3 regions of the Sporacetigenium mesophilum DSM 16796 genome follow, and region 1 is predicted to be linked to each of the others. Evidence: riboswitches for the same ligand, from Rfam matches in the RefSeq annotation. Region 1 holds a riboswitch; each other region holds the start of a gene.
What was found. Region 1 has a riboswitch for cyclic di-GMP ahead of BS62_RS09815 (SH3 domain-containing protein). Riboswitches for the same ligand answer to the same signal wherever they lie in the genome.
Positions count from the first base shown of each region.

Region 1 (3,293 bases):
CTACTTTGTATGGAAAGAAAAGATGAAATAATTGCAAGGGATTATTTCAATAAAGCTTTGACACTAGATAAAAGCAATGAGATTGTAATAAAGTTTATAGACAAAAGAGTATATAAAATAGATGAAAATATTGAAAAGCCAACTAAGAAAGTGCCAAAAGAAAAAAAGGCTAAACCTAATAAAACTAAGAAAAAAAATAATATTCCTGTAGCAATAATTGTTCTTTTAGCAGCTGGCATAATAGGTCAATCTATATATGGCTATAATGAAATATCGAATTTAAACAACCAAGTTAGTACATTAAATACTCAAGTTGGAGATTATAAAGAAGACTTAGCAAATTCAAAGAAAGAAAACAATGATCTTAAGTTTCAAATTGGAAACAATAAACCTATAATTAAAAAAGAAGTTGTAATTGCAGATGAACACGCTCTCTACAAAAAAGCATTAGATGAAAAGAAGAGAGGGCTTCGTAAAGATTCTATAAAGAGTTTTGAATATCTTGCGGAATATGGAAAAGACAAGTTATATGTTTCTGAATCTATATTTATATTAGGTAGCATATATGAATCTATGAAGGATTATGATACTGCTTTAAAATACTACAATAACTATATTAGTAGATATACAGCAAAAGACAACTATTACGACCACTCATTATACAATATAGCCATGATATACAAAGAAAAAGGCGATATGGAAAAATGTAAGCAGAAATTAAATGAATTAATAAATGTAGTTCCAAATAGTATATACAATAACTCAACAACTAAAAAAATAATAAATAGTTAATTAAAAAGAAAGCATATAAAAATGCTTTCTTTTTTATTTTAAAACATGATTATTATCAATTTAAGAAGGATTTTACAATTATTAAATGAATATAGTAAATAATTCTATTTTTAAATTATAAGACGAACAAGGGGGAGCACAGAATGAAACACTATACAATGTCAAAGTTAGTGAAATCAGAAGATTTAAATCACCATGGGACTTTATTTGCTGGAAGAATGGCAGAATGGTTTATAGAAGGTGCATTTATTGCTGCTGCAAGTACATATAAAAATCCTGACAACATGGTTTGTTTAAAAATGCATGGACTTAAATTCACTTGCCCTGTAAAAAAAGGAGAGATTATAACTCTTGAAACTAAAGTTGTTTATACAGGAAATACTAGTATGACTGTGTATGGTAAGGTTATAAAAAATGATGATACAGATAAGGTTATTGTAGATGGATTTACAACTTTTATATGTGTTGATGAAAACGGTAAGAAAATGCCACATAATATAGTTTTACCAGAACCAAAAAATGAAGAAGAGGCAAAACTTAAAGAATATGCTAAAACTTTAAAATAAATCTAAAATGTATTATATAAGAGAAGGTGCTATATAGCACCTTCTTTTTTTGTGGTAATAAATACGATTTTGAGTAACGTACCTAGTTTTCAATACCGCTTAAGACGTGAACATAGCGAATTTTAGTTTTTGTTAAAATATAAAGGGTTTTATTGTTATTTGATGAATACATTATTATGTAAATATATTGTAATAATTTACATAATATGTAGAAATTAGTATAAAAAAATATTATAATTAAATTGAATGCAATACTACGCAAACTAAATTTAGTTTCAAGGGGTAGTATAAAATATAACAAACTCGATAAAGGCAAACCTAGGAAAACTTAGAGACGCAAAGCTAAAGGGGCTAATTTTATATTAATAACCATAAGTATAATTATGCCAGCCAGCTACCGAAAGGAGCGGATTAATAAGTATTAAAAAATTTTATACTAAGGAGTGGTTTTTTGAAAAAAAAGATGCCGATAATTTTAACAACTCTAGCTGTACTTCCGTTAGCAGCAGTAGATGCTAATGCAGCTCCAAGTGTAGGGGTAGTTACAGCTTCTTCATTAAATGTAAGAAGTGGCCCAGGTACAAATAACAAGGTGCTTTTTACACTTAAAAAAAATGAAGAAGTAAAAATATTAGAAAATTCAAATGGGTGGTATAAAATAGAAGCCAAGTCAGGAAAAGAAGGATGGGTATCTGGTCAATATATAAGTGTAGGTACTTCATCTAACCAACAAGATAATGCTAATATAACAATAAAGGTAGTAAATGTAGATGGGTTAAATATGAGAAGTGGACCAAGTACTGCATTTAGGGTAAATAAGGTATTAAACAAGGGGACAGAGGTAGAAGTAGTATCAGAAAAAGATGGTTGGTCACAAATTAAATTTAATAATATGAGCGGACATGTAGCAAGTAGATACTTAGATAATAAGACAGAGTCAAAACCAGTTGAGGCGCCTAAACCGGTTGAGACACCTAAGGAAGATAAAGTTACAGATAATAATGAACAAACTGCAAAAACTGTAAAGAAAGTCGTAAATGTAAATGACCTTAATATGAGAATGGGCCCAAGTACTAGATATAAGGTAATAACTGTTTTAGATAAAGGTGCAGTAGTAGAAGTAACATCAGAAAAAGATGGATGGAGTAATATAAAATATAATAATCAAACTGGATGTGTAGCAAGTAGGTACTTAAATGAAGTGCAAGCACCTCCAACTACTCAAAAGCCAGAGGAACCTAAATTACCAGATAATAGTCAGCCAGTAATTACTATAGCTAAAACTGTAAATGTAGATGGCCTGAATATGAGAAGCGGCCCTGGTACTACACATAAGGTAGTTACAGTATTAAATAAAGGTGCAGCAGTAGAAGTAACATCAGAAAAAGATGGATGGAGTCATATAAAATATAATAATCAAAGTGGATGTGTAGCAAGCAGGTATTTAAATGAAGTACAAACACCTCCAACTACTCAAACACCAAGTGAACCTGAAGTTCCTAATAATGGACCAATAAATAACCCAGGTGGAAATTATGCAAACAATAGTGGAACTGTTGAGGAAAAGGTTTTAAATTATAGTTTAAATGAACATTTAGCAAAACAAGCAGTACTAGATCAAGTTATACATTCAGCAAATGTTAGAAGTTCAATTACTCTTACTAGTTTTATAAGAGCTGTTGAAGATGATATTAAATATTATTTAGATCCAACAAATTTTGCAAAAACTCAAAATGGAATGTATCAATTTTTAAAGCTAAATACATATAGAGACATATCTGAAGAAAAACTAAATACTTATTTGAATAATCTAAAGTTTAAATCTAACCAAACAAATATATTTGCTAACAAAGCTAGTGTATTTATAGATGCATCAAAAAAACATAATGTAGATGTTATATATTTAGTATCTCATGCTATGTGGGAAACTGGATA
Region 1 is NZ_JCANUR010000011.1:29,359-32,651, forward strand. Features, by position in the region: gene BS62_RS09805 (tetratricopeptide repeat protein) at 1-792, shown strand, start outside; gene BS62_RS09810 (acyl-CoA thioesterase) at 936-1,358, shown strand; cyclic di-GMP riboswitch class I at 1,660-1,760, shown strand; gene BS62_RS09815 (SH3 domain-containing protein) at 1,810-3,293, shown strand, end outside.

Region 2 (3,293 bases), on a different contig from region 1:
AGGTTGTATCAAAATTTGATACAACCTTTATTAATTAATAATTCTTTTTTGGTCTTAAGTCTGACTGACTTAAGTGTTTTTTTATAATGTATGAAGTTCCATCTTTTTTATATTCAGCTTCATAAGAATATCCGTATTTATCAATTTCATAATAATCTAATATCTTTACAGAATCTCCTGCTCTTAAAGATATAGTTTTTGTGTTAGTATCACTACCATCTATATGGGCTTTAAGTCTTCTACTTTTTGCTAAATAAGCAGTATCATTTACATCAAATTCTCTTTTTATCATTGAAATCTCCTTAAGAATATGTTAATATAGTCTATTTTATCCATTATAAACGTTATTGATTCCAAAAGCAACTAATACCAATCCAACAATTATATTTAATATATTAATGAATATTGAATCTAAAAAATTATTAATAAAGCTTCCCAAAATTGAAATAAGTGTTAAGAATAATACAGTTGACAACACTGCTCCAAGTCCAAATAAATACATATTCTTTTTATCCATATTTTCTTGGGAGATCTTCGTAGAAAAAACCCCTGCCCAAAACAGTATTGTCAATGGATTTGATATAGTTAATAGCATTGTTTTTAAAAATACATTTTCTCCACTTTGATTTGATGCAAAATTCAAACTGGGTAGGATTTTAATTCCAAAAGATCCTACAATATTACTTAATCCAAAAACAATAAGTACAATAGCCCCAAAATATTTTATTAACCTTTGTCCTTTTTCATATTTATTTAGTACAGTTCCCATACCAAGTATTGCGGCAATTATATATAAACAATCAATAATTGTTACCCCTAATACCCCAGTCTCTGCTGCAAAAAATCCAGATGAAGCCGCAGTCTGAAAAATAAATAAACATATAGGTCCTACTGCTAACTGTAATAATATTCCAAACCTAAATCCTTTTATAATCATACAGTAGCCTCCTACCTATTAGCAACTTCTTTTAATGTTGATAAAACAATCAATGTATTAGATTTTCTAACACCTTTAATAGACTTCATTTTATTACTCAAAAAATCCTCTAACTCTCCTGTATCATTCATAAGAACCTTTAGCATATAATCATATTCTCCCGCCATATGATGGCATTCGATTACTTCAGAAAATTGAACAATTGTTTCTCTAAAATTTTGGATATTTGCTGTTTCATCAATATTTACAAATATAATTGCTAAAAGTTTATATCCCATTTTCTCGCGGTTAACCTTAATCGTATATTGTTCAATAATATTTGATTCTTCTAATTTTCTAATTCTTTCTGAAACGGCAGGTATTGATAAATTCACTTTCTTGCTAATTTCAGAAGCAGTGGCTCTGCCGTTTTCTTTCATAGACTCAAGAATCTTTGCATCAATAATATCCATATCTCAGCCATCTCCTCTTAATCAATTTAATTTATTATATAAATAATCCTAAAATTAGTAAACAAAATTAAGATACATCAATAATTTTTTAAGAATAATATGTTTTTACTTAAAATTTTATTAAATTATATATATTTATGTCATTATACTTAAAATCTTAAAGGTTGTTTTAATTCCTCAACTTGTTTAATATAGCAAAAATAAATTGATTTAAATATTACGTAAGAATATGCTTAGAAATAATATATTTTGATTTATATTGTTTCTTAATGGTAAATATAGTAAAATTATGTACAAGATATATGGGTCAATAACTTAATCAATATAATTAGGTAGTCACTTTTTGATTCTTTAAAAGTATAGAGATTTCCTAGTTTTAATTAGTAAGTTTTTAAATTCATATACCTAAAATAAATATATTATAAGTGAAAAAGGCAAATCATAGGAAACTATGAGACGCAAAGCCAAGGGCCTGAACCACGACCTTTATTTACGTGGATGGTAGCCGGTTGCCACAGGGAATATAGTTTTCTTATCTATAAGCCTTATTTAAGGTTTATCTTTTTCCCTATTCCCCTTTTTCGCGAAGAAAGGTAGGGTCATGCCATGAAGAAAAATTTTCTTCGAAGTTTTCTAATTTTAGTAGTACTATTGGCGTTTCAACTAGGATTTCCTTTGGTTAATGCATATGCATTAACTACCAACAATGACGTACTGCCGCCAAGCAACCTATCATCACAACTCATTACACCGAGTAATGTAAAGCTTTCATGGAACTCTGTTTATGGAGCTAATGGTTATAATGTGTATGGAATTATTGACAGTCAGCTTAAACTACTTGGAACAACAACATCAACATCTTATACATTTAATAGTCTACCAGAAGGCTCGTATAGATATGTTGTGTCAACATTAAGTGCTGACGGAGAATCAGGTCCATGTGCTCCTGTTTCAGTTGATATTGACTATCCAACTATGGTAGCACCAATAGCCATAACCAATAAGATACAAAATGGCAATGATATCGTCCTAAGTTGGCCAGTATCTCAGTATGCTGAAAACTACAACCTCTATCAAATTAATGAAGATGGACAAAAAACATTGATTTCCTCGGTAAAAGCGCCCACTTACACATTTACTAATGTAGATGCTGGAAATTATACCTATGCGGTTTCTGCGGAAAATTCCCTTTATGGTGAATCTTCAGTGTCAAATTCTACACAGGTTCAAGTGATTTTACCAACTATGACTGCTCCAAGTAACCTCACATACTCATTATCCAATGGTAATGATATAACCTTAAAATGGAATGCTGTTCCTTATGCAACATCATACAAAATATATAAGGTTATTGATGGTCAAAAAGTTCTTGCAAGCACATTAACTGGAACATCAGTTACTTATACTAATAGACAGGCTGGTGATTATATCTATGAGGTTCATTCCTATAGTAGTCGTTTTGGTGAATCATTAGATGGAAGTCAAACCAAATTTACTCTAGTTATGCCGACAATGCAATCACCAGGTAATTTAACATATACTATTACCAATGGAAACGACATCACCTTAAAATGGAATACTGTTCCTTACGCAACATCTTACAAAGTATATCAGATCATTGATGGTCAAAAAGTCTTAAAAAGTACACTAACTGGAACATCTGTTACGTATACTAATAAACAAGCTGGTGATTATATATATGAGGTTCATTCCTATAGTGATCGCTTTGGTGAATCACAAGATGGAAGCCAAACTTCCTTGACTCTAATACTACCAACAATACAATCGCCAGATAATTTAACATATACTATTACAAATGGAAATGACATTACTCTAAAGTGGAATGCTGTTCCTTACGCGACAGCTTATAAAGTATATCAGATTATTGATGGTCAGAAAGTTTT
Region 2 is NZ_JCANUR010000003.1:118,970-122,262, forward strand. Features, by position in the region: gene BS62_RS04745 (hypothetical protein) at 35-292, opposite strand; gene BS62_RS04750 (LysE family translocator) at 329-937, opposite strand; gene BS62_RS04755 (Lrp/AsnC family transcriptional regulator) at 949-1,389, opposite strand; cyclic di-GMP riboswitch class I at 1,813-1,906, shown strand; gene BS62_RS04760 (OmpL47-type beta-barrel domain-containing protein) at 1,996-3,293, shown strand, end outside.
Region 2: it holds a riboswitch for cyclic di-GMP, as region 1 does, so the genes downstream of both, BS62_RS04760 (OmpL47-type beta-barrel domain-containing protein) here and BS62_RS09815 (SH3 domain-containing protein) in region 1, are expected to answer to the same signal.

Region 3 (3,293 bases), on a different contig from region 1:
TGGTATGGAGGTAACTTTTAAAGAGCCTATATATATTGAGAATATATATGACTTATCTATATCTGTTGGAGATAAGGCTACAAGAAAAGATATATCTAATAAATCTTATATTATATCTAATATATCTGATAGAACTAAATTTACAAGTAATCTTAACTTTGCTATTGATAGAAGTGCTCCAGATATTAAATCTGTAAAAGCAGGAAACAAAACTATTTCTAAAGGAAGCAAAATATATTTAAATTCTAAAGATAGTAAAACAATTACAGCAGAGATTGAAGATAAATTAAGTGAATTAAAAGATTTAAATATACAGACAATAATAAAACCTTCTAACGGCTCCTCTTCTACATCTAGAGATAGTTATACATTTAATTCAGATGATAGTTATTCAGTAGTAATTACAGCTATTGATAAGGCTGGAAATGACTCTACTTTTGATTTTGATGTAATTGTAGATACAGGAATTCCTAAAATAACTATAGAAGGTATAAAAGATGGCCACTACTCTAACAAAGAAATTAAACCAAGTATAAGTATAGATGATGATACTGCTAAGCTAACTATGACTCTTAATGGCAAACCTTATACTACAGATACTGTTATAGAAAAAGAAGGTAAATACAACTTAGTAGTAAAAGCTGAAGATGACGCTGGTAATATTCAAGAAATAATTATATCATTTGTAGTAGATAAAACAAAACCTGTAATAACAATTACTGGTATAAAAAATAATCAAACATATACTGAAGGTAAAATAAAACCACTTATAAAGTGGGATGATCCTGAAGCCCTTTTAACTATACTTCTAAATAACTTAGACTACTCAGGTGAAATAATAGATAAAGATGGAGCCTATATCCTTTATGTAAAAGCTACTGATAAAGCCGGTAATATATCTGAAGAACAATTTAGATTTAAAGTTAATTTATCAAAACCTGAAATAGAAGTTTTAACCATAGAAAACAATAAAAAATATAATAGCCCTGTAACTTTAGATATTAAATTTATAGATGCTGTAAAGTATACAATCCTTGTTAATGGTAAAGAGTATAAAGTTGGTGATACTATAGTTGAACCAGGCTCTTATACACTTACTATTATAGCAGAGGACGAAGATGGAAATAAAAGCGAAGAAACAAGAACCTTCACTATAGACACAGCGGTAGATGCTGTTGCTTTCAAAAATGAAGAAAAAAGTGTTGAAACTGCTTCTAACTACAAAACAAAAGCTATAGCTGCTGTATCTACAGTATCTGCAGCCCTTATAGGAGCATTTGCATGGTTTGTAAGAAAAAAATAATATAGCAACATAAAGAAACTCCTTAATTCATATTCAATATGATTTAAGGAGTTTTTATTATTTTCTTCTACGTTTTTTCTTTGATATATCTTCACCGTAATAATAGTAGTTTGCATAACTCTTCTTATCTATTACCATTTTATTAAGAACAGCTCCAAGTATTTTAGCATTAACTTTATCTAAACGTTCTTTAGCTATTTTAGCCATTTCTATATCAACTTCTCCAGAAGCACATACCATTATTACTCCATCGCAATAACTAGATAACACAGCTGCATCAGTTACTATTCCAACTGGTGGAGTATCTAATATAATATAATCATAATTATCCTTGAAACTATTAACTAAATTTCTCATTTTATTAGAGCTTAGCATTTCAGATGGATTAGGTGGTATTTGACCAGATGCAACTATATCCAAATTTTCTATATCAGTTCTTTGAATACATTGATCAAAGGTTTTATAGCTTAAAATAACATCAGTCAAACCGTATATATTAGTAATTCCAAATTGTTTATGAATACTTGGTCTTCTTAAATCACAGTCTATTAATAAAATTTTCTTTCCTAAGTTTGCAAAAGATACTGCTAAATTACATGCTGTAGTACTTTTTCCTTCACCTTGCATTGAACTAGTTACAACTATAGTTTTTACATTTTTATCTATATTACTAAACTCTATACTAGTTCTTATACTTCTATAAGCTTCTGATATAGGCGACTTAGGATCTGAATGGGATATAATGTTTTTCACAAGTTACCTCCTGTATCTTTAATGTACTTGCGAATCAAAACTCATTAGCCGCACTTTCTTCGGCAACTGGCTAGCATAGTTACACTTATTATATAAGTATAACATTAGCTCCTATAGCTTTGCGTCTCTAAGTTTCCCTAGATTTGCCTTTATCGAATTTTAATTCTAATTTAAATTTTATCGCTTTTCTAACTTATTGTAAACAAAAATCGACTAATTTCCCTATATTCTCTCTGCTACCCTTAACTTTGCACTTCTTGATCTTGGATTTACTTCTATTTCTTCATCCGATGGAAGTATAGGTTTTCTACTTATAACTTTTAAAAGAGATTCTTTATCACATTGACATATAGGAAGTTCTGATGGGCATATACAATCAATAGCTAAATCCTTATATGCATTTTTAACTATTCTGTCTTCCAGCGAATGGAAAGTTATTATACATATTCTCCCACCAGGATTCATTATAGAAGTTGCATCCTCTATCATCTTGTTTATTATTCCAAGCTCGTTATTTACTTCTATCCTTATAGCTTGAAAAGTTCTCTTAGCTGGATGAGGCCCATCTATTCTAGCTTTTTTAGGTATAGCCTTTTTTATTACCTCAACAAGTTCACCAGTAGTTTCTATAGGTTTTTCATTTCTTTCTTGTACAATAAATTGAGCTATACGCTTAGCCCAGTTATCTTCACCGTAATCTCTTATTATTCTAGCAAGGTCTCTTTCATCATACTCATTTACAACTTCATATGCAGATAATGAACTTCTTATATCCATTCTCATATCAAGAGGAGCATCTTGCATATATGAAAATCCTCTTTCAGCTTCATCAAGTTGATGAGATGAAACTCCCAAATCTGCCAAAACACCATCTATTTTGTTAATACCTAACTTTTCTAATTCTTCTTTTAGATGAACAAAGTTTCTATGGACAAGTTTTACTCTATCAGAGTACTCACCAAGTCTTTCTTTTGCAGTATTTATAGCATTAATATCTTGATCAAAGCATACCAAAAGTCCATTAGGTCCAAGTTTTTTTACTATTTCCTTTGAGTGACCTGCACCACCTAAAGTACAATCCACATATACACCGTCTGGCTTTATATTTAAATTATCTATACATTCATTTAAAAGTACCGATACGTGATGAAATTCCATATTAACTCTCCTTATTTTTCATTTATGTCTTTATCTATTATGTTTTTAGATTTCTTAGTAAAATATACATGAATTATTA
Region 3 is NZ_JCANUR010000007.1:114,323-117,615, reverse strand. Features, by position in the region: gene BS62_RS07915 (hypothetical protein) at 1-1,303, shown strand, start outside; gene BS62_RS07910 (CpsD/CapB family tyrosine-protein kinase) at 1,361-2,056, opposite strand; cyclic di-GMP riboswitch class I at 2,115-2,214, opposite strand; gene rsmH (16S rRNA (cytosine(1402)-N(4))-methyltransferase RsmH) at 2,279-3,214, opposite strand; gene lgt (prolipoprotein diacylglyceryl transferase) at 3,226-3,293, opposite strand, start outside.
Region 3: it holds a riboswitch for cyclic di-GMP, as region 1 does, so the genes downstream of both, BS62_RS07910 (CpsD/CapB family tyrosine-protein kinase) here and BS62_RS09815 (SH3 domain-containing protein) in region 1, are expected to answer to the same signal.